DNA from 4 places in the Selenomonas sp. CM52 genome. Region 1 is predicted to be linked to each of the others. Evidence: riboswitches for the same ligand, from Rfam matches in the RefSeq annotation. Region 1 holds a riboswitch; each other region holds the start of a gene.

Region 1 (5,883 bases):
TTGATTTTCGTGAAATCAGGGTTCTGTGCCATCACTGAATCATTCCTTTCTTCTTCTGCAGCATCTGCAGTGTCTTGTAGCAGTTGGCACGCACGGAAATGAAGTCATCCACACCCGCTTCGCGATAAACTGGCTCCAAATCCTTCGGCGCAGCGCCCGCGAGGAAGATCGTAGCCGCAGGCAATGCTGTGCGCAGTTTCGGCGCAAGCTCGGGCACAATTTCCGGATACGTCGGATCTGTCGAGCAGATGACGACAGCATCGGCGCCCGACTCCTTGGCGGCGGCAGCCGCTTCGTCCGTCGTCTTGAAGCCGTCGTTCAACAGCACTTCAAAGGCTCCGACCTGCAGGAAGCTCGTCGAGAAATCGGCACGCGCCTTGTGCTGCGGAATGGGGCCCATATTCGCGAGGAAGATCTTCACGTTATCGCCGTCGTGGCTGTCCCTATACTCCTCGGTGATGCGGCGCAGAGCTTCATAGCGCTCGCTCCAGCGGTGCGCTCCAATTGCCGTGATCTTCTCGGCTGCCTCGCCCGTCTGCAAGGCCTCGCGAAGCTCCGCAATCGTCGCACCGGCCTTCGCCGCCTTGACAGCAGCCTCCGCCTTCTCGCCCTTGCCCGCACTCTTCAATGCCGTGAGGCACTCCTTTTTGAATGTCTCGTCCACATCGGCGAGATAGGCTTCGACATCCTTCTTGCGCTTTTCCATAAGTTCCGCCACATCCTCTGTGCGCGGATCGAGCAGTTTCTCCGTCATATTCGGATACATATTGTTGCCGACGATGCGATCTCTGCGCAGTTCGAGCTTCTTGAAGCGATCTTCAAGCGTCTTTGCGACTTCTTCCTGCACATAGCCGACTTCGAGAGCCTTGACGATACCGCCCTTGCCCTCGATCGTCTGGAATTCTGCCCAAATCTTTTCCTGAATTTCTTTCGTCAGCGTCTCGACTGCCCAAGAGCCGCCCGCTGGATCAATCGGCTGCATAAGGCCGAATTCTTCCTGCAGCATGATCTGCACATTGCGCGCGATGCGGCGCGAGAACTCATCACCCTTGCGAATCGGCTCATCGAACGGAGCGTTCTCAAAGGAGTCAAGTCCGCCGACGACACCGGAGAAGATCTCCGTCGTGTTGCGCAGCATGTTGACGTAAGGATCGTAAACCGTCTTGAAAAACAGTGCGGGACGTGCATGTACGTGGATGCGCTGCGCCTCTTCTCCGCCGCCGAACGCCTTGACGATCTGCGCCCAAATCGGGCGAACCGCACGAAGCTTCGCAATCTGCAGGAAGAAGTTCGCGCCCATCGAGAAGCCGAACATCATCTGCCCTGCCGCCTCGTCGACCGTAAGCCCGCGCTCCATGAGGGCACGCAAGTACGCGACGCCGACGGCGAGCGTCGAGGCGACTTCCTGCACATCGTTGGCGCCGCCGCGCGAAACGGCATCGCTGCGCACCATGATCGTCTTGAGATTCGGCGCATACTGCTTTGCCCAGAGAGCAGCCTCCGCCATCTCATCATAGAGCTGTGGCAGCGAAGCGTAATTCTCGCCGCGCTGAATCAACTCGCCCAAGGGGTCTGCTCCCACGAAGCCGCCGAGCTTTGCGAGGTCACCGCCGTCAGACTTGACGGACGCAGCGACGAGAGACAGCATCGGCAGGGACGAAGCGCCCGCATAGATGTAGAGCGGATGCTGGTCGAGCTTCAAGCCGTTGAGCGTCGTGTGCATATCCTCAACCGTTGTGATATTGCAGCCTTCATCGCCGATTTTTTCAGCATCCTTGGCATCCTTGTTGAGGAGCGTTGCCGAATCGAGGCGGATGTTGTAGATCGTCGAACCCTTGTCCACTTCGCGGTGCAAGAGTTCGTTGTTCTCCTCGGGCAGCGTCTCGTCGCACGACTGCGCGATGCCCCAAGGCTGTTCGATATAGCCGTTCGGACGCACACCGCGCAGGAAGTTGTCCATGCCGGGAAAGTCCGTCCTCGGCAGGATCTCGTCCGTCATCTTGTGGGTGTACATCGGCTCGAATGTGATGCCCTCGTACGTTTTCGTGAACATCTTTTTCTCGAAGGGCGCCCCCTTCAAGAGTGCGACGCATGCCTCTTTCCACTCGTCATACGTCGGCGGTTCGAATTCGTCGAGCGGCACATCGGGGAAACTCGTTTGCTGTTCGGCCTTCTTCAAGATGGCCTGCAGGTCAAGATTCTCGTCCTGACCCTTTGTCTCATTGCTCATATTTCCACAGCCTCCCTTGAAATAATACGGAATACAACAAAAAGCCGCCCTGCAGTCGAGGGCGGCTTCATCATTTTCGTGAACAGGCTTGCAGGAAATCTCTTCTGCACATCATGTCCGTGCAAAGTGCATTTTCCAATAAAAAATCCGGTGCAAATCTGCGCCGGAGAGCCTGCCGTGAAACGACAAAATCCCCTACCCATCGCTCGCAGGTACCAGCGCAAATCGCGCTGACGGTGATGTCAAAACAGGCAGTTCTCCTGGCTCAGATTCATCGTCCGATCATGCCTTCCCAAAGATTTCTCCAGTGGCCTTTTATGAAGGACTCCTCTTACAGTGGCGGGACCGCTCCGGCTTCTACCGAATTCCCTATTAAGTCTTGCGACACCTGTCTCCAACAATATGTTGTTTTCATCTTTATATTAACTCTGTTTATTGGGGATTGTCAATACTCCCGAAGTCTTTTACAATAAAAATATGGTTTGATTCTGCATAGATTTTCTACGATTTTCTACGATTCTTCAAAATTGCACAAGGAGACACAGCATGATCAAAGTTCATGGATCCGTCATCATCGAGCAGGGCGTGACCTTCGCCATCGTCGTCGTCAAGCCCCACGTCACGCAGTACACGGCTCGCGCCGTATCGTTCCGCAATGAGATCGCCCCCTTCTTCCGCAACATGCCCATCGTACTGATGTCGCAGGACAAGGACGGCAATCCGCGCTACTATGGCAGAAAGGACATCGTCGATTTTCTAAAGACGATCAAGGTCGAGCAGATTCCCTGGAAGACGTACCATATTTATTAAGAAACGCAATTGCCGCCAAAAAGCGCCCGCAAAGGCGCTTTTTGGCGGCAATCCATCAGATCATATTCTTGATATAGGCGTCATAAAGCGCCTTGAGTTCCTCGATCTTGTCATACATCTCCACCTGCAGACCCGACGCCACGGCGTAATCGCCTTCGTGCAAGGCCTTGGTGAGAAGCGTGAACAGAGATTTTTCGTCGATGCTGTCCTTCGCGAGATACGAGCGAATGCCGTTGATCTTGTTCCAGTTGTAGGAATCCTGATCCGTCACGAAGGTCGCCTGCACTTCCTTTGCCTTGCGCACGATGTCGCGGTTCTCAGGAATGATGCGGCTGATGAGTTCCGTCTTCCAGCGCAGGAGAGCGCCCGCCTTGAACGCCTCGATGATCTGCGGACGCAGAGCGCCGCCCACCGTGATGGCGGCGACCTTCTCGGGATGATTCTCAAACCCCTGCATATTTTCCCAAACCGTCGCCGGTGGTGCGCCGAAGAGGCGATTTCTTTCCTTTTCGGTGTAATCCTCGAAGACGTCGACCTCGCTACGATAAGCTCGATCCTTTTCAAGATAAAAGCCTTCCTTCCCCGCTTCCTTGGAAAGTTCTGCCAGAAGTTCCTCCGTCGTATGGTGAATCGAGGTCTTCACACCGTCAAGCACTGCAGAATAGACCGCAGCCAAAACAAGGTATATATTGGAATACGGATTGCAGGCGCGCAGTTCGAAGCGCGTCGCATAGGGATTCGCCAAATCGCGAATCAATCCTGCAAGTATCGTGCGGTTGCGCGACGGAATTTCCGGCGTATAGCCGAGCGAAGTGACGATGCAGACGGGCGCTTCAAAGCCGGGCTTCAAGCGGTTGAGCGAATCGTTCGTCGCCGACACGAAGGGATTGATGACCTCATAATTCTTCAAAAGCCCCATGATCGCGCCATAACCGACGGCACTCAGGTAGTCCTTCGTCATATCCTGCGGCGTGAAGAGATTGTGCACCTTGCCGTCTTCCATGACGGCGGCGATGCAGAAATGCGTATGCTCGCCGTTGCCCGCAAGGCCGATCATCGGCTTCGCCTTGAAATTCACCTCAAGGCCGTTCTCACGGAAGACCTCGCGCACCATCGTGCGCACGATCAATTCATTGTCCGCCGCCTGCAGGGCGTCAGAAAAGCGCCAGTCGATCTCGATCTGCTCGCACACATGCGTCATCTTGCCCGACTCGTCAATCTGCGCCTTGAGACCGCCGACCTCCTTGTGCCCCATCTCAACCTGCAGTCCGTAGCGATCGAGCAGCATGACCGCCTGCTCCAACGCCGTGCGCACAGCGCCGTGCGTACGCTGCCAATACTGCTCCTGCATGACCTGAGAAGCCGAAAGTTCCTCCACATTCGTCTCTTCGAGAGGCGTCTTGACCCAGAACTCCAACTCGGTAGCCGAAGTGAACTGGAAATCGACAATCTTCGAGCCGTCGATATGCTCAAGGCCCGAAACGTGCGGATGCTCCTTGAACATCTGCAAGAGTTCCTTTTTCAAGTAGACCAGGGTATCCTTCAAGATGGCACGCGAATCGACGCGCTTGCCGTCATGAATGAGGAAGGACGGAATGCGCAGCGTGCCGATGGGCTTGCCCGTTTCCTCATCGAAATGCTCAAGATTGTAATCAATGAACCAGTTCGCTTCCGGATCGATCGGCATGTCGACCTTCGCGTTGTTCAAGATGGCAATGCCCGTCAGCACGACCGAAGAACCGTCCGTCTGCACCGCCGTACCATTGTAGAAATCATCCATATCCTTGAGGAAGATGCGCATCGGTATCTTTTCATCGGTATCATTGCCTGCGAGATCGATGCCGACGAGAGAAACAAACTTTATCTCCGGATGCGCCTCCAAGAGACGAACGATTTCTTTCTTCGAGGAATTTGCTGGAATCACATACAACAAGTCTTCCATTTCAACCATCCTTTTCCTTTCGTGGGCAGACATTTCATTCGCTGCAACGACAGCGGCACAAAAAAAACCGCACAGCAAAGCTTTCCCGTACATGCGCGGAAAACAAAGCTATACGGCAACGCTGCCAACATACTTATCCATGCAACTATCATAGCACCTCCTTCTCCTTCTGTCCAGCAAAATTCTGCCAAAAGCAGGAACTTTTTCCGCTGGCGTGGTATAATCGCTGAAAGACACCTCTCAAGGAAAGGCAGCATCCGCATGGCAAAAAAAGTTTTGCAAACCAGTCGATTCAAAATCTTCGGCATCGTGCAGGGCGTCGGATTTCGCCCCTTCGTCAGCCGCACGGCAAATGCGCTCGGCATCACGGGAGACGTCTGCAACAAGGGCTCCTATGTAGAAGTTCATGCCCAAGGCACGAAGGACGCTCTGCAAGATTTTCGCAAGAAACTGGAAAAAGAGCCGCCCGAACGCGCAGTCATACTGAAAATCCTGCAAGATTCTATGGAAAAAGCCCCTTTGTTTCACAATTTCCAAATTATCGAAAGCGCCCATGAGAGCGGCGACGTATTTGTTTCACCCGACATCGCCGTCTGTCCCAAGTGTCAAACCGAACTTTTCGATAAAAGCGACCGCCGCTACCTCCATCCGTTCATCAACTGCACCTCTTGCGGTCCCAGGCTCACGATCCTCGACGCCATGCCCTACGACCGCGAGCGTACGAGCATGGGAGCGTTCCCCATGTGCCCGGCGTGCCGTTACGAATACACCCATGCCGAGACGCGCCGCTACGACGCGCAGCCCGTATGCTGCAACGACTGCGGACCGCACGTCTATCTCCTTGGCGGTGAAGAGCGCGACCATGCTGCAATCACACGCGCAAGGCATGTGCTGCAGGCGG
Region 2 (5,883 bases), on a different contig from region 1:
AGGAAGCGGAAGCCCTCGCAAAGGAATTTCGTCGCCTGAAGCGTGCTGCCAAGCAGTTGAAGGAGAAGCTTCCACCGGAAACTCTTGCCGAATGCCTGCCGCAGCTCCAGCTCTTTGCTCAATATGCGGAGTCGGCGGAAACGTCCCTCGCGATGGTGAAAGCGCAGCGCGAAGGAAGCTTTGCGCACGAGGCGGCGCTTTATCAAAAAATCAAGGATGTTCCAACAGAGCAGCAAAAAAAGGAAGAACCGCGTCTCTCCGAGCAGGTGCTCGCAGATTTTATCGCGAGGGCGAAATCGTGGCATGAAATGCAAGAGGTTGGCGTAGGACGGAGGGAAAACTAGCCGATCGGTCTGCGCCTTGACCTCTTGGGAGGTTATGCTAGAATATATCAAAGATGTATGGATGTGCATTTTTCGTAGAGGAGGAGTTCTTTATGTCGTTTCTTGATTTGGCGAAAAAGCGCTATTCTTGCCGCAAGCTTTCGGCGCAGCCCGTGGAGGAGGAGAAGCTGCAAAAGATTTTGGAGGCGGGGAATCTCGCGCCGACCGCCCACAACAATCAGCCGCTTCATATCTGGCTTCTTGAGAGCGCTGAGGCGATGGAGAAGGTTTCACAGACGACATCCTTCATCTTCGGCGCACCCGTCGCCTTTGTTGTGGGCAGCAAGGCGGATGATGCTTGGGTACGTCCCTCTGACAAGAAAAACTTCGCCGATGTGGATGCGAGCATTGCGGCGACGCATATGATGCTGGCGATTGAAGACTTGGGACTTGGGACGACGTGGGTCGCGCATTTCGATGCGCCGAAACTCAAGGAGTTTTTCCCCGAGATGGCGGATTATGAGCTTGTGGCGATTTTTCCCGTCGGCTATCCTGCCGAGGATGCTGCGCCCTCGCCGCGTCATGCCGAGCGTGTGGGTGTAGAGAAGCTTGCCGATTGGCTTTGAGAGATTGTTGTTGCCCCGCTGCACGCATGTTGCGGCGGGGTTTTCCTTATGGAGCGGATTTTGTTGAATGCGAGGAAGATTTATGACATACGTTGAGCGATTGCAGGATATTGTGCGCACGCTGCGCTCCGAACATGGCTGCCCATGGGATCGGAAGCAGACGCATGAGAGCATCAAGCCAGGCTGCATAGAGGAGGCGGTCGAGGTACTCTGCGGCATCAACATCTTAAGGGAGACGGGGAAGGCGGACAACTTGCGCGAAGAGCTTGGCGATCTCCTGCTGCAAGTGATCTTTCACGCACAGCTTGCAGAAGAGGCGGGGCTTTTCACGTTGGAGGATGCAGCGAGAGCCGCTGCAGAAAAGATGGTGCGCCGCCATCCGCATGTGTTTGGCGAGCCTGTCAAGGATGCGGCGGGCAAGTCTCTGACGGAGTGGACGGCGATCAAGGCATGGGAGAAGCGCGGGCGCGAATGGGAGGAAGCGTACCTGCCCGACGCATTTGAAGAGGCGGCGCTGCTCTTGCAGAAGGCGAGGGAACGCAAAAAGCTGTAACCGATGGGCGTTTCAGCTCCTCAACGCCCATTGACACATTGTTCGTTTTATTGTAAGCTGAATCCGAAAACAACTTCATATTTTGCCGATCGGGTGCGCGCTGCGCTTAATAGAGAAGCAGGTGAAAGACCTGCGCTGTTCCGCAGCTGTAATGCAGAGTCGACCTCATGATGTCACTGGGAAACTGGGAAGGCGAGGAAGACGAGGATGCAGAGCCAGAAGAACTGCCCGATCGAAGCGCTGTTATTATTCCTGCGAGAGACAGGAAGGCGTGGCTCGTGTTTCGTGCGCCTTTTTGCTCTTTAGCAAAGAGGCTTTTTATATGTCTGGGCGAAAGTGATGGAAGGAGGTGGATGGAAGGCGCAGAATGATAGGATTGTCTGGAGGAAGGTATGCTGTGAGTATTGGGTGTTATATGCGAGGAGGCATGACAGTGAGGAAACTTTGTATGTTTCTGCTGGCGGCGATGATGATGCTCACCGTCGGCTGCGGAGGCGCGGATCAGGCGAAAAACGAGCGCGCAGAGAAGGGCGAAATCGTGATCTCGGTCGGCAAGTATATGGTAGGCGAGGGTTTCGATCCGACGATGGGATGGGGTCTCTGGGGGCCGGATCCGTTCCACAGCGCATTGATGGGACATGATGAAAAGAATCAGCTCATCAAGGAGCTGGCTACAAACGTTGAACGTTCAGAGGATGGGCTGAAGTATACCTTTACGATCCGGGATGATGCGAAATTCTCTGACGGTCAGCCGCTGACGGCAGAGGATGTCGTCTTTACCTACGAAACGGCGAAGAAGGCGGCCAGCGCCGTGGATCTGACCGCGATGGAGTCGGTGCGCGCCCTGTCCCCGACGCAGGTGGAGTTCAAGCTGTCACGCCCGTGGTCTGTTTTCCTCGAAACGGCGGCATCCCTCGGCATTGTGCCGAAGCACGCCTATAAAGAAGGGTATGCGACGGCGCCGGTCGGCAGCGGTCCCTGGAAGGTCGTCTCGTTCCAAAAGGAACAGCAGCTTGTGATGGAGCCGAACGAATATTATTACGGAGAAAAGCCGAAGCTGAAAAAGGTGACGGCGCTGAATCTGGGCAATGATGCTGTGCTTGCAGCAGCGCAGTCCGGACAGGTCGATCTCGTCTTTGCACCGCCCGAATTTGCGGCGGCAAGCGTGCCGAATATGAAATTGGTAGTGATGGACACCATCGACAGCTTCTGCGTCAATATGCCGCAGGAGCCGGAGCATGACGAAAACGGCATGCTGGTCGGCAACAATGTGACGAGCGATCCTGCCATCCGCCAGGCGCTCAATATCGGCATTGACCGCAAGGCGATCATTGAGAACGCGCTCGACGGTTTCGGAAAGCCGACGATGAATTTTGCAGAAGCTCTTTCTTGGGCGAATAACGATTTGCAGGAATCGGACAACCGCGTGGACGAAGCCGTGAAGATTCTTGAGGCTGCGGGCTGGGTGGATACGGACGGCGACGGCATTCGCGAGAAGAACGGGCAGAAGGCGGAATTCGTCATCAATGGCCGTTCCAATGACCTGCAGCGTTACAATACAGCGGTGGCGCTTGCACAGGATGCGAAGAAGCTCGGCATCAACATCATCGCAAAGTCGACGCCATGGTCGGAGGCCCGCAAGATAGCGCGCAACATCCCGACGGTATGGGCGGGCGGCGACTATACGCCGCAAGTGATCTACAATTATTTCCATTCCTCGCAGGTCGGGGTGAATGTCATCAACAACTCTGCCATGTATCGCAACCCGACGGTTGATGTGCATATCGATCGGGCACTTGCCGCTGCGACCGATGAGGAGATGCTGCGCGAGTTCCGTGCGGCACAGTGGGATGGCATGACAGGGCCGAAGGTCGATATCCCCTATCTTTGGATTGCGACGGTTCAGATGCCGTATTTCGTCAACAATCAGCTCGATCTCGGTCAGCTGCGTGCGGGTGAGCGCGGACAGGGCATGGGGATCCTTATAACACTTGACGAATGGCAGTGGAGGAAGTAAATGGATAAGAGAATCTTCTGCTTTCTTGGGGGCAATCTGTTTCGGCTTGTGCTCCTCCTCGCTGCGGTGAGCGTCATCAGTTTTATCCTGCTCGCCAATTCGCCCATCGATCCCATCGACGCGTACTTTATCAATAAGGCGGCATCGGCGGAGCAGCATGCGCTCATTGCCTCTTATTGGGGCTTTGACAAGCCGCCGCTCGAACGCTTCCTGCTTTGGGCGGGGAATATTTTGCATGGTGATTTCGGCACATCGTTCATCTATCGCGCCCCTGTACTCGAAGTCATCGGAGAAAAGTTTCGCCTTACGCTTCTCTTGATGATGACGGCGTGGACGTTGTCGGGCGCAATCGGCTTCGTTCTGGGCGTGCTCGCGGGAATGTACCGTGACAGCCGCCTGGACAAGGCAATTCAGGGATTTTCCCTTCTGTGCGTCTCCGTACCGGTCTTCTGGCTCGGGCTTTTGTTCCTCATGATCTTCGCGGTCAAGCTGCAGTGGTTTCCGCTGGCGCTCGCCGCTCCTATTGGAAAATTGCATGAGGAGGTGACGCTGGCCGATCAGATTCATCATCTGATTTTGCCGGCGTTGACGCTCAGCGTCACGGGGATTTCTGCCATCGCGCTGCAGACGCGTGAAAAGATGATCGAGGTGATGGGGACGAACTACATGCTCTTTGCCGAGGCGCGCGGCGAGAATCTTTGGCAGCGCGTGCGGCGGCATGGTCTGCGAAACATTCTGATGCCCGCGATCACCTTGCAGTTTGCTTCCTTCAATGAGCTGTTCGGCGGAGCGATTCTCGCCGAGACGGTGTTCTCCTACCCGGGACTGGGCAGTACGGTCACGATGGCGGGGCTGCGCGGTGATCTTTCGCTGCTGCTCGGCATTGCGATTTTCAGTGCGGTTTTTATCTTTGTTGGCAATCTCATCGCCAACATCCTATATGGGATTGTGGATCCGCAGCTGCGAGAGGGGAGGGGGATGTCATGAACAAGGCGCTTCCCCTCGTGCAAAGCGGTCTGAGTGTCCGTCAGCGCCGACTCATCTTTGCCGTGTTTGCGACCCTGTTCATTTTGGGACTGCTCCTCTGGGGTACGACGATGGATGAGAGTTCCTATGCCGTCGACTTTGGGCAGAAAAATCTTGCACCGTCCTTTCTACATCCGTTCGGTACGGACAACATGGGGCGCGACATGTTTCTGCGCTCCGTCAAGGGCATGTCGATCAGTCTGCAGATCGGTTTTGCCGCCGCGTTTTTCAGCTCCTGCATCGCGCTCATCCTCGGAACGTTGTCGGCGGCATTCGGCGGCAAGGTGGATCGCTTCGTTCTTTGGCTCGTCGATCTCTGCATGGGAATTCCGCACATCCTCCTCATCCTCATGATTTCGGTGATGATGGGCGGCGGAATCCTCGGCGTATCCATCGGCGTCATCGTCACGCATTGGCCGCGTTTGACGCGTGTCATCCGTGCGGAAGTCATGCAGCTGCGCTCGCAGCCCTATGTTCTGGCGGCACGGCAGTATGGATATTCGTGGTTCTCCATCGCGCGCCGTCATTTTGTGCCGCATGTCGCGCCGCAATACATCATCGGACTTGTCTTGCTCTTCCCTCACGCGATCATGCATGAGGCGGCAATCAGCTTTCTGGGCTACGGACTGCCGCTCGATATGCCGGCCATCGGCATCATCTTGTCGGAGTCCATGAGCTATCTGGCGCTCGGCATGTGGTGGTTGGCGTTTTTCCCCGGCTTCTTGCTGCTGCTGGTCGTACTGATCTTTGATCGTCTCGGCGAGACGCTGCGCGATATTCTTGATCCGCAGTCTGGACAGAAATAGGAGGCTTTATGGGACAAGAACTTCTCGAAGTAAAGAATCTGTCCGTGTCCTTCCGCATGTATCAGGGTGCGTTGAAGCATACGCTGGTGACAGGGATGCACGGCGTCAATCTGCGTCTGACGACGGGAGAGATCCTTGCCGTCGTCGGCGCAAGCGGTTCCGGCAAGAGCCTTTTGGCGCATGCCGTACTCGGCATACTGCCGTACAATGCCGTGACGAGCGGCGAGATGCTTTATCGCGGAACCGCGCTGGATGCGGCGCGGCAGGAAGAGCTTCGCGGACGGGAGCTGGCGTTGATTCCGCAGTCCGTGACATATCTCGACCCGCTCATGCGCGTTGGCGAAGAGGTGTGTGGGCTTCACGGTTCTCCAGTGGATATGGCGGCAACATTCCGGCGGCTGCACTTGGAGGAAAAGGTTCAGCGCCTGTATCCATTCCAGCTCTCGGGCGGCATGGCACGGCGCGTGCTCTTTTCGACCGCTGTCATCACGGACGCCGCCCTCATCATCGCGGACGAGCCGACGCCCGGCAT
Region 3 (5,883 bases), on a different contig from region 1:
GCAGAGCGGGCAGGGAGGCGTTCAGTCGCTTCACACCGGGAATCCGCAAGGAAAAGGCGGTGGACATCGTCATCGTCAACGGGGAAAATTCTGCGGGGGGCAAGGGGTTTACGCGCAAGTCGCTCGATGCGCTCTACCATGGGGGCGCCGACGTCGTGACGTCGGGCAATCATGTCTGGGACAAGAAGGACGTTTTGGAGTTCATCGACGACGAGCCTTTTCTCATCCGACCCGCCAATTACCCAGACGGAGCGCCGGGGAAAGGCTATTGCATCTATCCTCATCGCGCGAAGAACATCGCCGTCATCAATATGTCCGGCCGCGTCTTCATGCCCGATATGGATTGTCCGTTTCAAAAGATCGAGAGAATCCTGCGCGAGATTCGTGACGAGGCGGACGTCATCTTTCTCGATTTCCATGCGGAGGCGACTTCGGAGAAGGCTGCGATGGGCTGGTATCTCGACGGACGCGTCAATGCCGTCGTCGGCACACATACGCATGTGCAGACGGCGGACGAGCGCCTTCTGCCGGGCGGTACCGCCTATATCACGGATCTCGGCATGACGGGGCCGTGGGACTCGGTGCTCGGCGTGCGCGTCGACCGCGTGCTGGAGAAGTTTACGACGTGCCGCCCCGTGCGCTTTGAGGTGGCGGAAGGCCCTGTCGTCTACAGTGCCGTGATCGTCGAGGTGGACGATGCGACGAATCGGACGCTCTCCATCGAGCGCATCATGAAGAAGGGCTAGAAGAGCGCGGATAAAATGAAAATGGACGGCTGAATTTATCCGTGCTTCCTTGGCAGCAGGATTTTTCTTTTTTGTATAGAATACATGGAGAGATAAGGTGTACGGTTCTTCTGATAATGAATGAAAAATCTGAATCGGCAGAAAGACGCTGCAGGGATTTTTGGGAGGGAAGGCGATCATGGAAGTCTTGAAGGTTTCAGCGAGGTCGAATCCGAACGCTGTCGCGGGGGCTTTGGCCGGAGTCATTCGGGAATCAGGCGCGGCCGAGATGCAGGCGGTCGGCGCAGGCGCCCTGAATCAGGCCGTCAAGGCAATCGCCATTGCGCGCGGCTTTGTCGCGCCGCACGGCATCGATCTTGTCTGCGTTCCTGCTTTCGCCGATATCGAGATCGACGGCGAGGAGCGCACGGCGATCAAACTCATCGTAGAGCCGCGTTGAGGGCTTTGCATGGGTTCAGCAAGGGAGTGAGGTTCCAGTGTCCAGCGATCTGCATACGCATACGTCATATTCCGACGGAAAGATGACGCCCGAGGAGCTTGTGGCGGCGGCGAAGGAAGCGGGGCTTCGCTACATCGCAATCACGGATCATGATACCGTGGACGGCGTCACGCATCTTTATGAGGAAGGGCTTTTGCCTGCGAAGGGCATCGGCATCATACCGGGCATTGAGTTCAGCGCCCATCATGAAAAGCGGGAAATCCATATCCTCGGCTACAATGTCGACATCTATCGCCGCGATCTCCTCGACCGCCTGAACGATGTGGGAGAGGCGCGTTGGAGTCGCTTCGCTGAGATGGTGGAGAAGCTGCAGGAGCTTGGCTACGGCATTACGGAAACGGATGTGCTGAAGGTAGCAGGCACGAGCAAATCCATCAGCCGCTCGCACATCGGACGGGCTCTCGTGCTCAAAGGCTGTTTTTCCAGCGTGCGCGAGGCGTTCGATGCTGTGCTTTCCAAAGGCCGTCCCGCTTATGTTTCACACTATCGCCTAGAGCCGGAAGAAATCGTCGCGCTGATCAAGAATGCGGGCGGTACGCCCGTCCTCGCTCATCCGAAGCTTGTCGGTGACGACGCGCTCGTCGAGCATGTGCTCGACCTCGGCATCGAGGGCATTGAGGCGTTTTATCCGCAGCACGATACGGTCGATACGCAGCGCTATCTCGGTATGGCGGAGCGCCGCCATCTGCTCGTGACGGGCGGCTCGGACTTCCACGGCTTTGCTTCGCGCTATCCGCAGGAACTTGGCATCTTCACGGTGGAGGATTCATTCGCGGAGAAGCTGTATAAGCCGAGAATGAATCTTTAGAGAGACCGACTGTCCTTTTTGCAAGGATTTCGCAGGAAAATTCCCTCGCTTTAGTTTCTTAAAGAAGCAGGAGAGAAAGATATGGACGTCATAGCATTCGTAGGTCCGAGCGGCACAGGCAAGAGTCACCGCGCCTTGCTCGTGGCGCATCAGCATCAGGCGGACGCCATCATTGATGACGGCATCCTGATCAAGGACGGCAAGATCGTCGCCGGTTCTTCCGCCAAGATGGAGAAGAGCAAAATCATGGCGGTGCGCCGCGCCATTTTCGTTCTGCCCGGACATGCGGAAGAAGTGCGTTCTGCTATCGCTGAGTGCAGGCCGCATCGCATCCTCATCCTTGGGACTTCCGAGAACATGGTCTATAAGATCGTGCGCATACTGAAACTGCCGACGATCGAACAGATCATCCACATCGAAGACATCGCGACGCAGCGTGAGATGCAAAAAGCGCGGGACAGCCGACTGAAGCAGGGCAAGCACATCATACCCGTTCCGACGATCGAGCTGAAGCCTCATGCTTCGGGCTTCCTCATCGATCCCATCCAGTCCTTTTTCCGCCGCAACCGCACGCGTCGCCGCAAACTCGGCGAGAAGTCCATCGTGCGCCCGGTGTTCAGCTATTATGGCAAGCTCATCATCGACGATCTGGCAATTCGCGAGATGGTCGTGCGCATCGTGCATGAGAAGGAATACATCTCGAAGGTCGGTTCTGTGCGCGTGCGCCACGTCTGGAAAGGCGACGAGGATCGCGGCCTTGAGATTTCCTGTTCCGTCGTGCTGACCTACGGCAGCCATATTCCGACACTCATCAAGGAGACGCAGCAGCGCGTGAGAACGAAGGTCGAATACATGACGGGACTTTTCGTGCGCGAGGTCGACATCATGGTGCAGGCGCTTTATATCGAAGCGTAAGCTGTACGCACAACATTCAACATTCGTTTTGTGGACGCTGTGCGCCGCCTGCTCATCGAGAAGAAAAGGCGCTCCCCTTACTCTTCGAGGGGGAGCGCCTTTTTCCATGCTTTTGCGAGATCGTCGAAGCGCCAGCGCGCGTTGGCGGCGCTCGTCGAGGGCAGTGCATGAAAGGTGAGATCGTCGCGTTTTAGAAGTGGCTTGTTGGCACGGCGGAAAGTATCGGCCGATTTGCCGCCGTTCAGGCAGAAGGTGGAGAGGCGCGGATAATGCGCGAGGAGTGCGGTGAAGTCGTTGGGCTTTGCCGCGCGAATCGCTGAGTCCAAGCTGCCTTCGCGCTCGCACGAGGCGATGGAGTCCCAAAGCGCGATATGGTGGCGGAGCAGCATCTGGAGCCGCGCCGCATAGTCCTGCGGCGGCTCACCGCCCTCCAACAGATACGCCATGAGCCGCCAGAAGCGATTCTGCGGGTAGGCGTAGTATTGCTGCGCCCTGAGCGACGCCGCGCCCGGCATCGAGCCGAGAATGATATGCGTGCAGTTTGCGTCGATGCTCGGAGGAAAGCCGACGCAGGTGAAGGGAGAAGCGGGCATGAGCAGGACTCCTTTGCAGTGGAATTTGACGAATCTGCTTTTACGTCGTATAATAAGCGTGGAAAGGGTGCTACTGGTAACGGTCAGCCCCGCTAGAGAAATTTGGGTTAAGAAAGCCCGCCTCTTCCGGCAAAGACTAGGCGGGTTTTCTTATGCTTTCAGAACGATGAGGATGAAAAGCGTTACCAAGAGCAACGCAATCAAATCATTAATCGTCATAAGCAACGCCCTGCTGAGCCGTCCAAGAAGCAAGCTCAAAGGGCGCGGCTGATTGGCAAACGGCTCGTATGCGAAAACGTCCCAAGAATGCAAGCGCAAAGCGCGCCGCATGATTGGCTGACGTTGACCGCCAAGGAGGGCTAAGAATCGACCGCCACCGTTGTAGTAGCACCGTCTATATTATAGCACACTTCCAATCTTCATGGGAAGATTCCCGAAAAGGAAGCGCCTTCATGGTGCTGCGAGCGGAGCGAGCGCAGCGATGCTTCTGCAGTCGTTGGGCTGAGCATAGCTTTCATAGGAGACGAAGGGAAGGGGCTGCCTTTTGGCAGCCCCTTGTCGTTCTTCTTAAAGTGCATTGACAAGCCGAGAGTTTTGCGGTAGCATAGGGTCTGGATTAAGTCTAGTTATAATTTCATAAGTTACAGCGGAGAAAATCACGCTGTGGAGCAGGTACCCGCAAGGGTCTAAGAGAAAATCCGGTTATGCCGGAGCGGTCCCGCCACTGTGAGGGGAGCGAAGCTGCAAGGATGTCACTGGGGTACTTCCCTGGGAAGGCGCAGCCGAGCGATGAACCGAGCCAGGAGAACTGCCTGCTTGACGATCACCGTTTGACCTGCGAGCGATGGGAAGGGGATTCTTCTTTGCATCCGTGCGCCTTTGCGCTGCTGCATAAGGGAGCCTTTCTCTTCGAGGGGGAAAGGCTCTTTTTTATGGATGCTTTTCTCGCAGAAAGTTGGACTTCACTGCTATCTAAGCTTTGTCGCAGGAGGCGGTAAAGGGAGGAAAAAGTTTGAAGAAAAGTTTCTTTGCCATAGTCCTAGTCGTCGTCTGCCTGCTGCTGACGGCGTGCCGTATCGCGCCGGAGGCGGCGCAGGGCGGCGCAGGAAGCTATACGGTCACGGACAGCCAAGGTACGGTCGTCACCGTGCCTGCGAAACCACATCGCATTGTCACGCTTTCGATGAGCACGGACGAGGTCATGCTTGGTCTTGTGCCGCCCGAAGATATGGCAGCGGTAAACAGCCTCCTTGACGATCCTGTAAGCTCGAATGTTGTGGATCTTGCGAAGAAGGTGGAAAAGCGCGTCGGCAATCCGACGGTCGAAGAGCTCGTCGCGCTTTCGCCTGATCTCGTCATCGTGCCTGACTGGGGTGACCTCGCCATTGTACCGTCGCTTCGTGAAGCGGGACTTACCGTCGTCGTCTGCAAGGGCGCGAGGAATCTCGCTGAGATTAAGGAGACGATCGCGCTTCTCGCGCAGGCGGCAGGCGTGCCCGAACGCGGGGAAAAGCTCCTCGCGATGATGGACGAGCATCTTAAAGGCATAGAGAAGAAGGTCAGCGCCATCCCCGAGAGCGAGCGCAAGACAGTCGTCTTGATCTCCCTGATGTCGGGTTATGGCGGCATCGGCTCCAGCTTTGACGACGCCTGCCGCTATGCGGGCGTGAAGAACGGCAGGTCGGCGCTCGGCATCCGCGACGGCCAGGCCATGACGAAGGAGCAGCTCGTCGAGATCAATCCAGACATCCTCTTCGTGCCGACGTACAACGACCATGGGAAATTCGACGTCGACAAGTTCCGCAAGGAATACTTCGACGATCCGTCCCTGCAGACGGTCAAGGCCATCCGCGAGCATCGCCTCGAAGAACCGACGGAAGCCTATATCTACAACTGCTCGCAGGACTTCGTACTTGGCGTGCAGGAAATCGCCTATCGCGCATACGGAGACGCTTTCGCCCAAGGACGCGAAGAGCATCTCTCGGCGGTGGAATAAGGATTCATTAAAATCATCAAGGAGGAGAAATGAGCATGAAGAGCAAGAAAATCTACGGCAAGGATGGTTTGACAAGGAAGGTGTTGGCGGCTTTTTTTGCGTCGAGTCTCTGTTGCGCACCGGTGTTCGCGGCAGAAAACGATGCGGCTGACGAAGCGACAGAGAATGCAGTGAACGACCTCGGCGCGACCGTCGTGACGGCGGAGCGCATCCCGACAGAGCGCATGGACACTCCAGCCAACGTCACAGTCATCACGGCGAAGGAAATCGCTGCGAATCACTATGCAACGGTTGGCGAGGCTGTTGAGCATGTAAACGGAGTGACT
Region 4 (5,883 bases), on a different contig from region 1:
TCGCGCCGGGCATTGCCCTTTCTACGGGCGCTGTCAGCGAGAAGATCAAGCGCGGCAGGCATACGACACGAACGGCGCAGCTTCTGCCGTTCGCCGGAGGATTCCTCGTCGATACGCCGGGCTTCAGTGCTACGGAACTTGCCGAGATCGAGCCTTGTGCGCTCCCAGGGCTTTTCCCCGAATTTCGTCCCTTTTTCGGCGCTTGCCGATTTCAGCCCTGCACGCACAGCCACGAGCCGGACTGCGCCGTCAAAGAAGCCGTGCAGGCGGGAAAGATTGCAGACTCGCGCTACGCTTCCTATTTGGAAATGCTGCAGCAGAGTGTACAGAGAAAGAAGGTATATCGATGATTCAAGTGGCGCCGTCGATTCTCTCGGCGGATTTCGCGCATCTTGCCGATGAGGTGCAGCGCATTGAAACTGCCGGGGCGGAGTACGTTCATATCGATGTCATGGACGGCGCTTTTGTGCCGAACATCACGTTGGGCGCTCCCGTCGTGAAGTCGCTTCGCAAATGCTCTGCGGCGGTTTTTGATGTGCATCTGATGGTCGAGCGCCCGGAAGCGCAGATCTCCTCCTTCGCCGAGGCTGGTGCGGACGTCATTACCTTTCATATCGAGGCGGTGCGTCATGCCCATCGCCTTGTACAGGAGATCAAATCTCTCGGCTGCAGGGCGGGCATCGCGCTCAATCCTGCGACGCCGCTCGTCATGCTCGAAGAACTTATGGCAGATATCGACATGGCGCTCATCATGACGGTAAATCCGGGTTTCGGCGGACAGAAGTTTATTCCGTCGATGCTCGAAAAAATCGCGCTTCTGCGTCATACGGTGGAAGAAAATGATTTCGAACTCGACATCGAGGTCGACGGCGGCATCAATGCCGAGACGGCGCCGCTCGTGAGAGAGGCGGGGGCGAACATCCTCGTCGCAGGCTCTGCCGTCTATGGTGCGAGCGATATAGAAAAAGCGATTCAGGCGATCCGAGGCTGAGGGAGGAGGAAACGCGAATGGAAAAGGCGGTAGTGCTGCTTTCGGGCGGACTTGATTCGACGACCTGCATGGCCGTCGCAAAGGAGCAGGGGAAAGAACTTTATCCCATCAGCTTCGACTATCATCAGCGCCACAACATCGAGCTGGAAGGCGCTAAGAAGATTGCAGCTTTTTATAAAGTGAAACGTTATCTGATCATCGAGACGAACATGGAAGCGATCGGCGGCTCGGCGCTGACGGACGACGGCATCGCCGTGCCTGAGGGCGACGTTTCGCGCACGTCTGTTCCCGTGACCTACGTGCCCGCACGGAATCTGATCTTCTTGAGCTATGCGCTCGGCTATGCCGAAACCATCGGCGCGTGCTCCGTCTACATCGGCGTCAACAGCGTCGACTATTCGGGCTATCCCGACTGCCGTCCCGAATTTATCCGGCATTTTCAGGCCGTTGCGGACTACTCGACGGAAGCGGCCTCCGAAGGAAAGCGCATCGAGATCGTCACGCCCCTGCAGAATCTGTCCAAAGCCGACATCGTGCGCTTGGCGACGCGTCTTGCCGTGCCGTTGGAGCTTACGCACAGCTGTTACAACGGCGGTGAAAAGGCGTGCGGCGTCTGCGACAGCTGCAAACTGCGTCTGCAGGGCTTCGCGGCTGCCGGCATAAAAGACCCGATCGAGTATGAAAGACGCTGAAGAAACGATGATGAAGGACATACAGAAAAGCGCGGATATGCGCGGCATCGACATACAGCATGTCGGCATCAAGGACGCCCATCTGCCGTTTCGCATCAAGACGAAGGCGGGCGATTTCCAGCAGGTCACAGCGCGCATCCTCTTTACGGTTTCCCTGCCCAAGGAGTACAAGGGCACGCACATGAGCCGCTTCTTGGAAATCTTGCAGCAGTGGTGCGACAAGCCCGTAGCGGAAGAAGAGATGGAAGCCATGCTGCAGGACGCGCTTCATCGTCTTGAAGCAGAAACGGCGAAGCTGCGCCTTTCCTTCAAGTATTTCATCGAGAAGGAAGCGCCGGCAAGCGGCAAGAAATCCGTGCTCGACCTTGATTGCTTCTTCGAGGGCGAAAAGCGTGCGGGCGAGGCGATGTCGTTCCGTCTTGGCGTCACCGTGCCTGCGACATCCCTCTGCCCGTGCAGCAAGGCGATCTCGCGCTACGGTGCGCACAATCAGAGGAGTCTTCTGCAAGCAGTCGTCGAGTTCAAGCCGCCCGCGCCGTGCATCTTCATCGAGGATCTCGCCGCGCTCATGGAAGAGCAGGCGTCGTGCCCGATCTATCCGCTGCTGAAGCGTGAAGATGAGAAGTATGTGACGGAAAAAGCATACGAGCAGCCAAAGTTTGTCGAGGACATCCTGCGCGACCTCGTGCTCGCCCTGCGTCCTTTGCCCGGACTCTTTTGGTTCTCGCTTTCCTGCGAGAATTTTGAGTCGATTCACAATCACAGCGCCTATGCGAGTCACGAAGAATATGTGAATTGCGAGGCGCGGACAGCCGGCAAAGAGCAATGATCTGAGAAACTGCGTCAGGCCGCTCTGAGGAGGTGTCAAATGAAGGTGTTCTGCAAGCGTTTCATCGTACCGCTGCTGCTCGTTTTCTTCATCTCGGGCGCCGTCATCTATTCGACGGTCGACATTCATACGTTGAAAAATCTCACGGCGTTCCAGCCGTGGTCCATCGCCCTTGCGCTCCTATGCGTGAGCCTTGGTCTGACGCTTGACGGCACGCGCCTCATGCACCTCGTGAAGATCTCGGGCGAGCACATCACGCTGGGACAGGCGGTGCAGGTGGTCTTCGGCAACTACTTTCTCGCGCTCCTGACGCCGGGGGCAACGGGCGGCGCTGTGGCGCAGCTCATGTTCCTGCGTCATGCAGGCGTACCGGCGGGCAAGGCGACGGTGCTCGTCATCGTGCGAACCCTCGTGTCCATCCTCTTCCTTATATGCTGCATGCCGTTCATTTTCCTGCACGACGCAGGCATCTTGCCTGGCGTGGACAATCATACGCTGATGCTCATCTCTGTCATCGCCTTCGTCGTCATCGCACTCATCGTGCTTGCCTTTCGCGCGAATGCGTTCGACTACATCGTCCTGCGCCTGACGAAGCGACTGAGCACGAAGCGCAGCAAAAAGCTGCTCTCTTTCTATCGTGATCTTAAGATGGGCGTGCATCTCCTCGCTTCCTCGCCCAAGAGCATGCTTCGCATCTTTTTTGAATCAGGCTTCAGTCTCATGTTCATCTATGCCATCGTTCCGTGTCTTCTTTTGGGACTCGGTGTGACAGATGCCGATTGGTACACGGTCATGGGGCGCATGATTTTCCTCAACATGCTGCTCTACTTCACGCCGACGCCCGGCGGCTCTGGCATCGCGGAGGGCGGCTTCGTCTTGCTCTTTGCCGATTCCGTACCGGCAGGCACCGTCGGCATCCTCGCCGTTTGCTGGCGGCTCATCGCCGAGTACATCCCGTTCTTCATCGGCCTTTACTACACCCTCAAGGTGTTTGGCAGAGATTTTATGCATCGACAGATGGAGCAGCAGGAGGATGGCTGAGCGTGCAGGTATATCGCAGGGAGAAATAATGTTTCTTAAAGAAAATTTTTTCGTGCGCTTGCCATGATAGGAACTTTGCTATATAATTACCGATAGTAATTGTTTTCTCAAAAATTCATACAGACGTCATAAGTGTCGCCGATGTATATCGGCGAGCGATGAGAGGAAAATGGGTGAAAGACCCATGCTGTCCCGCAGCTGTAATCGGGGAATTTGTTTCCATGGGAAACGCTGAAATCACTGTTTCTGATGAAAGTGCTGAATGCATCGGCACTTCCTGACATGTCACTGGGGAAAACCCGGGAAGACGGAAACAAACGATGATCCGAGAGCCAGAAAGCCTGCTTATGATAAGATTCATTGCTTGACTTACGAGAGATGGGGAGATGGATGCCAAGGTGTGTTCCGACGGGGGAATATGTCCTTGGTGTTTTGCGCTTGCAGGAAAAATCCGCATGTCTTGTCTTGGTTGACGGACATGCGTTTTTTTATGGAAATGCCGGATAGATGGGCGTTTCCTTATAGAGACCGATTCTGAGGATTCGGTCGCAAATGTCTTTTTTATATGATTTTTAAGGAGATGAGGTATTGCATTGAAAGGAAAAGAATTGATACGCCGCCTGTGTCAGATGCTCATCACGCTCTTTGGCGTGAGCTTCCTGACATTCAGCCTGACGTATCTCTCGCCGGGCGATCCTGCGGAAACGCTCTTGGAGGTCGGCGATTCCGTCGTGTCACAGGAAACGATCGATGCGACGCGCAAGGAGCTGGGACTCGATCAGCCGTTTCTCGTGCAGTATGGGAGATGGCTGGGCGGCGTGCTGCAAGGCGACATGGGACGCTCATATTCGGCGAAGATCCCCGTGTTCGACAAGCTCATGCAGTGCCTGCCGGGCACGCTGGCGCTCGCCGTAGCTGCGACTGCTATGACGGTCTTGATCTCCCTGCCATTGGGCATCGTCGCAGCTCTTTACCGCAACCGCTGGATTGACTATGTGATCCGCGTGCTGTCCTTCTTCGGCGTCTCAATGCCGGGCTTTTGGATCGGACTCGTGCTGCTCTATATCTTCGGATTGAAGCTGCATCTCTTCCCGATTGCGGGCGGTGACATCACGGCGCGAGGCATCGTGCTTCCTGCGTTCACGCTCGCCGTCGTCATGTCGGCGAAGTATACGCGGCAGGTGCGCACGGCTGTCCTCGAAGAGCTTGGACAGGACTACGTCATCGGCGCGAAGGCGCGTGGTCTTTCCATGCAGCGCATCCTTTGGCGTCATGTGCTGCCGAACGCCTGCCTGCCGCTCGTGACGCTCCTGGGGCTTGCCATCGGCTGGCTCTTGGGAGGCGTCGCCGTCATCGAGATGGTATTCTCGTGGCCGGGACTCGGCAAGATGGCCGTTCATGCGATCGAGATGCGCGACTATCCGCTGGTGCAGGGGTTCGTGCTGTGGATTGCCATACTCTACATGCTTATCAACCTCCTCGTCGATATTTCTTACGCGAAGCTTGATCCGCGCTTGAAGAGGGGGGGACGCTGATGGCGAAGGACAGAAAACTTTTCTATCTTTATTCAGTCTTGGTCGTTCTGCTCATTTTGGCAGCGGTCGTCGCGCCGTATCTGGCGCCTTACGACCCGTACACGTCCTCGATGCAGACGTCGCTTCTGCCGCCGTCGTCGGAGCATCTCTTCGGCACGGACAAGCTCGGCAGGGATTCCTTCACGCGCATCCTCTACGGCATGAGGATTTCCATCGCCATGGCGCTCGGCATCGTCTTCATCATGTCCGTCGTCGGCACGCTCATCGGCATCATCGCCGGCTTTACGGGCGGCAAGGTCGACACCTTGCTCATGCGCTTCACGGACATGGTGCTGGCTTTCCCGGGAATCGTGCTTGCTATCGCCATCGCCGGCATGCTCGGCGGCAGCATCGCGAACACGATTCTGGCGCTTTCCGCCGTCGGTTGGACGAGGTACGCGCGACTGGCGCGCAGCCTGACGCTCAAGCTGGCGCAGCAGGACTTCCTCTCTGCCGCCGTCACGAACGGCACGCGCACTTCGATGATCATTTGGCGTCACATCGCGCCGAATCTTCTGCCGACGATCATCTTGACGGCAGCGACGGACATCGGCGCCATGATGATGGAGATTGCCGGCCTGTCGTTTCTCGGCTTCGGCGCACAGCCGCCGACGCCCGAGTGGGGACTCATGCTCAACGAGGGGCGGCAGTTCATCCAGACAGCGCCTTGGCTCATGGTCTATCCGGGCGTCGCCATCCTCGTCGTCGTCGCCGTCTTCAATCTTTGGGGCGACAGTCTGCGCGATGTCATGGATC

The links. A riboswitch is a leader RNA that binds a small molecule or an ion and turns the genes downstream of it on or off. The one in region 1 is predicted to bind cobalamin.
Region 2: another riboswitch for cobalamin. It lies ahead of HMPREF1153_RS04330 (ABC transporter substrate-binding protein); the one in region 1 lies ahead of HMPREF1153_RS06745 (methylmalonyl-CoA mutase family protein).
Region 3: another riboswitch for cobalamin. It lies ahead of HMPREF1153_RS07975 (ABC transporter substrate-binding protein); the one in region 1 lies ahead of HMPREF1153_RS06745 (methylmalonyl-CoA mutase family protein).
Region 4: another riboswitch for cobalamin. It lies ahead of nikB (nickel ABC transporter permease); the one in region 1 lies ahead of HMPREF1153_RS06745 (methylmalonyl-CoA mutase family protein).

The regions. Positions count from the first base shown of each region.
Region 1 is NZ_ALNM01000028.1:18,332-24,214, forward strand. Features, by position in the region: gene scpA (methylmalonyl-CoA mutase) at 1-32, opposite strand, end outside; gene HMPREF1153_RS06745 (methylmalonyl-CoA mutase family protein) at 32-2,230, opposite strand; cobalamin riboswitch at 2,463-2,637, opposite strand; gene HMPREF1153_RS06750 (hypothetical protein) at 2,777-3,040, shown strand; gene HMPREF1153_RS06755 (glutamine synthetase) at 3,096-4,982, opposite strand; gene hypF (carbamoyltransferase HypF) at 5,244-5,883, shown strand, end outside.
Region 2 is NZ_ALNM01000019.1:99,427-105,309, forward strand. Features, by position in the region: gene HMPREF1153_RS04315 (protein O-GlcNAcase) at 1-344, shown strand, start outside; gene HMPREF1153_RS04320 (nitroreductase family protein) at 437-949, shown strand; gene HMPREF1153_RS04325 (MazG nucleotide pyrophosphohydrolase domain-containing protein) at 1,032-1,502, shown strand; cobalamin riboswitch at 1,577-1,749, shown strand; gene HMPREF1153_RS04330 (ABC transporter substrate-binding protein) at 1,930-3,519, shown strand; gene HMPREF1153_RS04335 (ABC transporter permease) at 3,520-4,506, shown strand; gene HMPREF1153_RS04340 (ABC transporter permease) at 4,503-5,351, shown strand; gene HMPREF1153_RS04345 (ATP-binding cassette domain-containing protein) at 5,360-5,883, shown strand, end outside.
Region 3 is NZ_ALNM01000030.1:81,889-87,771, forward strand. Features, by position in the region: gene HMPREF1153_RS07940 (TIGR00282 family metallophosphoesterase) at 1-746, shown strand, start outside; gene HMPREF1153_RS07945 (stage V sporulation protein S) at 925-1,185, shown strand; gene HMPREF1153_RS07950 (PHP domain-containing protein) at 1,223-2,053, shown strand; gene HMPREF1153_RS07955 (Asp23/Gls24 family envelope stress response protein) at 2,135-2,968, shown strand; gene HMPREF1153_RS07960 (DNA-deoxyinosine glycosylase) at 3,046-3,561, opposite strand; cobalamin riboswitch at 4,215-4,392, shown strand; gene HMPREF1153_RS07975 (ABC transporter substrate-binding protein) at 4,574-5,557, shown strand; gene HMPREF1153_RS07980 (TonB-dependent receptor plug domain-containing protein) at 5,593-5,883, shown strand, end outside.
Region 4 is NZ_ALNM01000010.1:51,055-56,937, forward strand. Features, by position in the region: gene rsgA (ribosome small subunit-dependent GTPase A) at 1-350, shown strand, start outside; gene rpe (ribulose-phosphate 3-epimerase) at 347-991, shown strand; gene queC (7-cyano-7-deazaguanine synthase QueC) at 1,009-1,683, shown strand; gene folE2 (GTP cyclohydrolase FolE2) at 1,694-2,512, shown strand; gene HMPREF1153_RS01765 (lysylphosphatidylglycerol synthase transmembrane domain-containing protein) at 2,552-3,553, shown strand; cobalamin riboswitch at 3,667-3,917, shown strand; gene nikB (nickel ABC transporter permease) at 4,147-5,088, shown strand; gene nikC (nickel transporter permease) at 5,088-5,883, shown strand, end outside.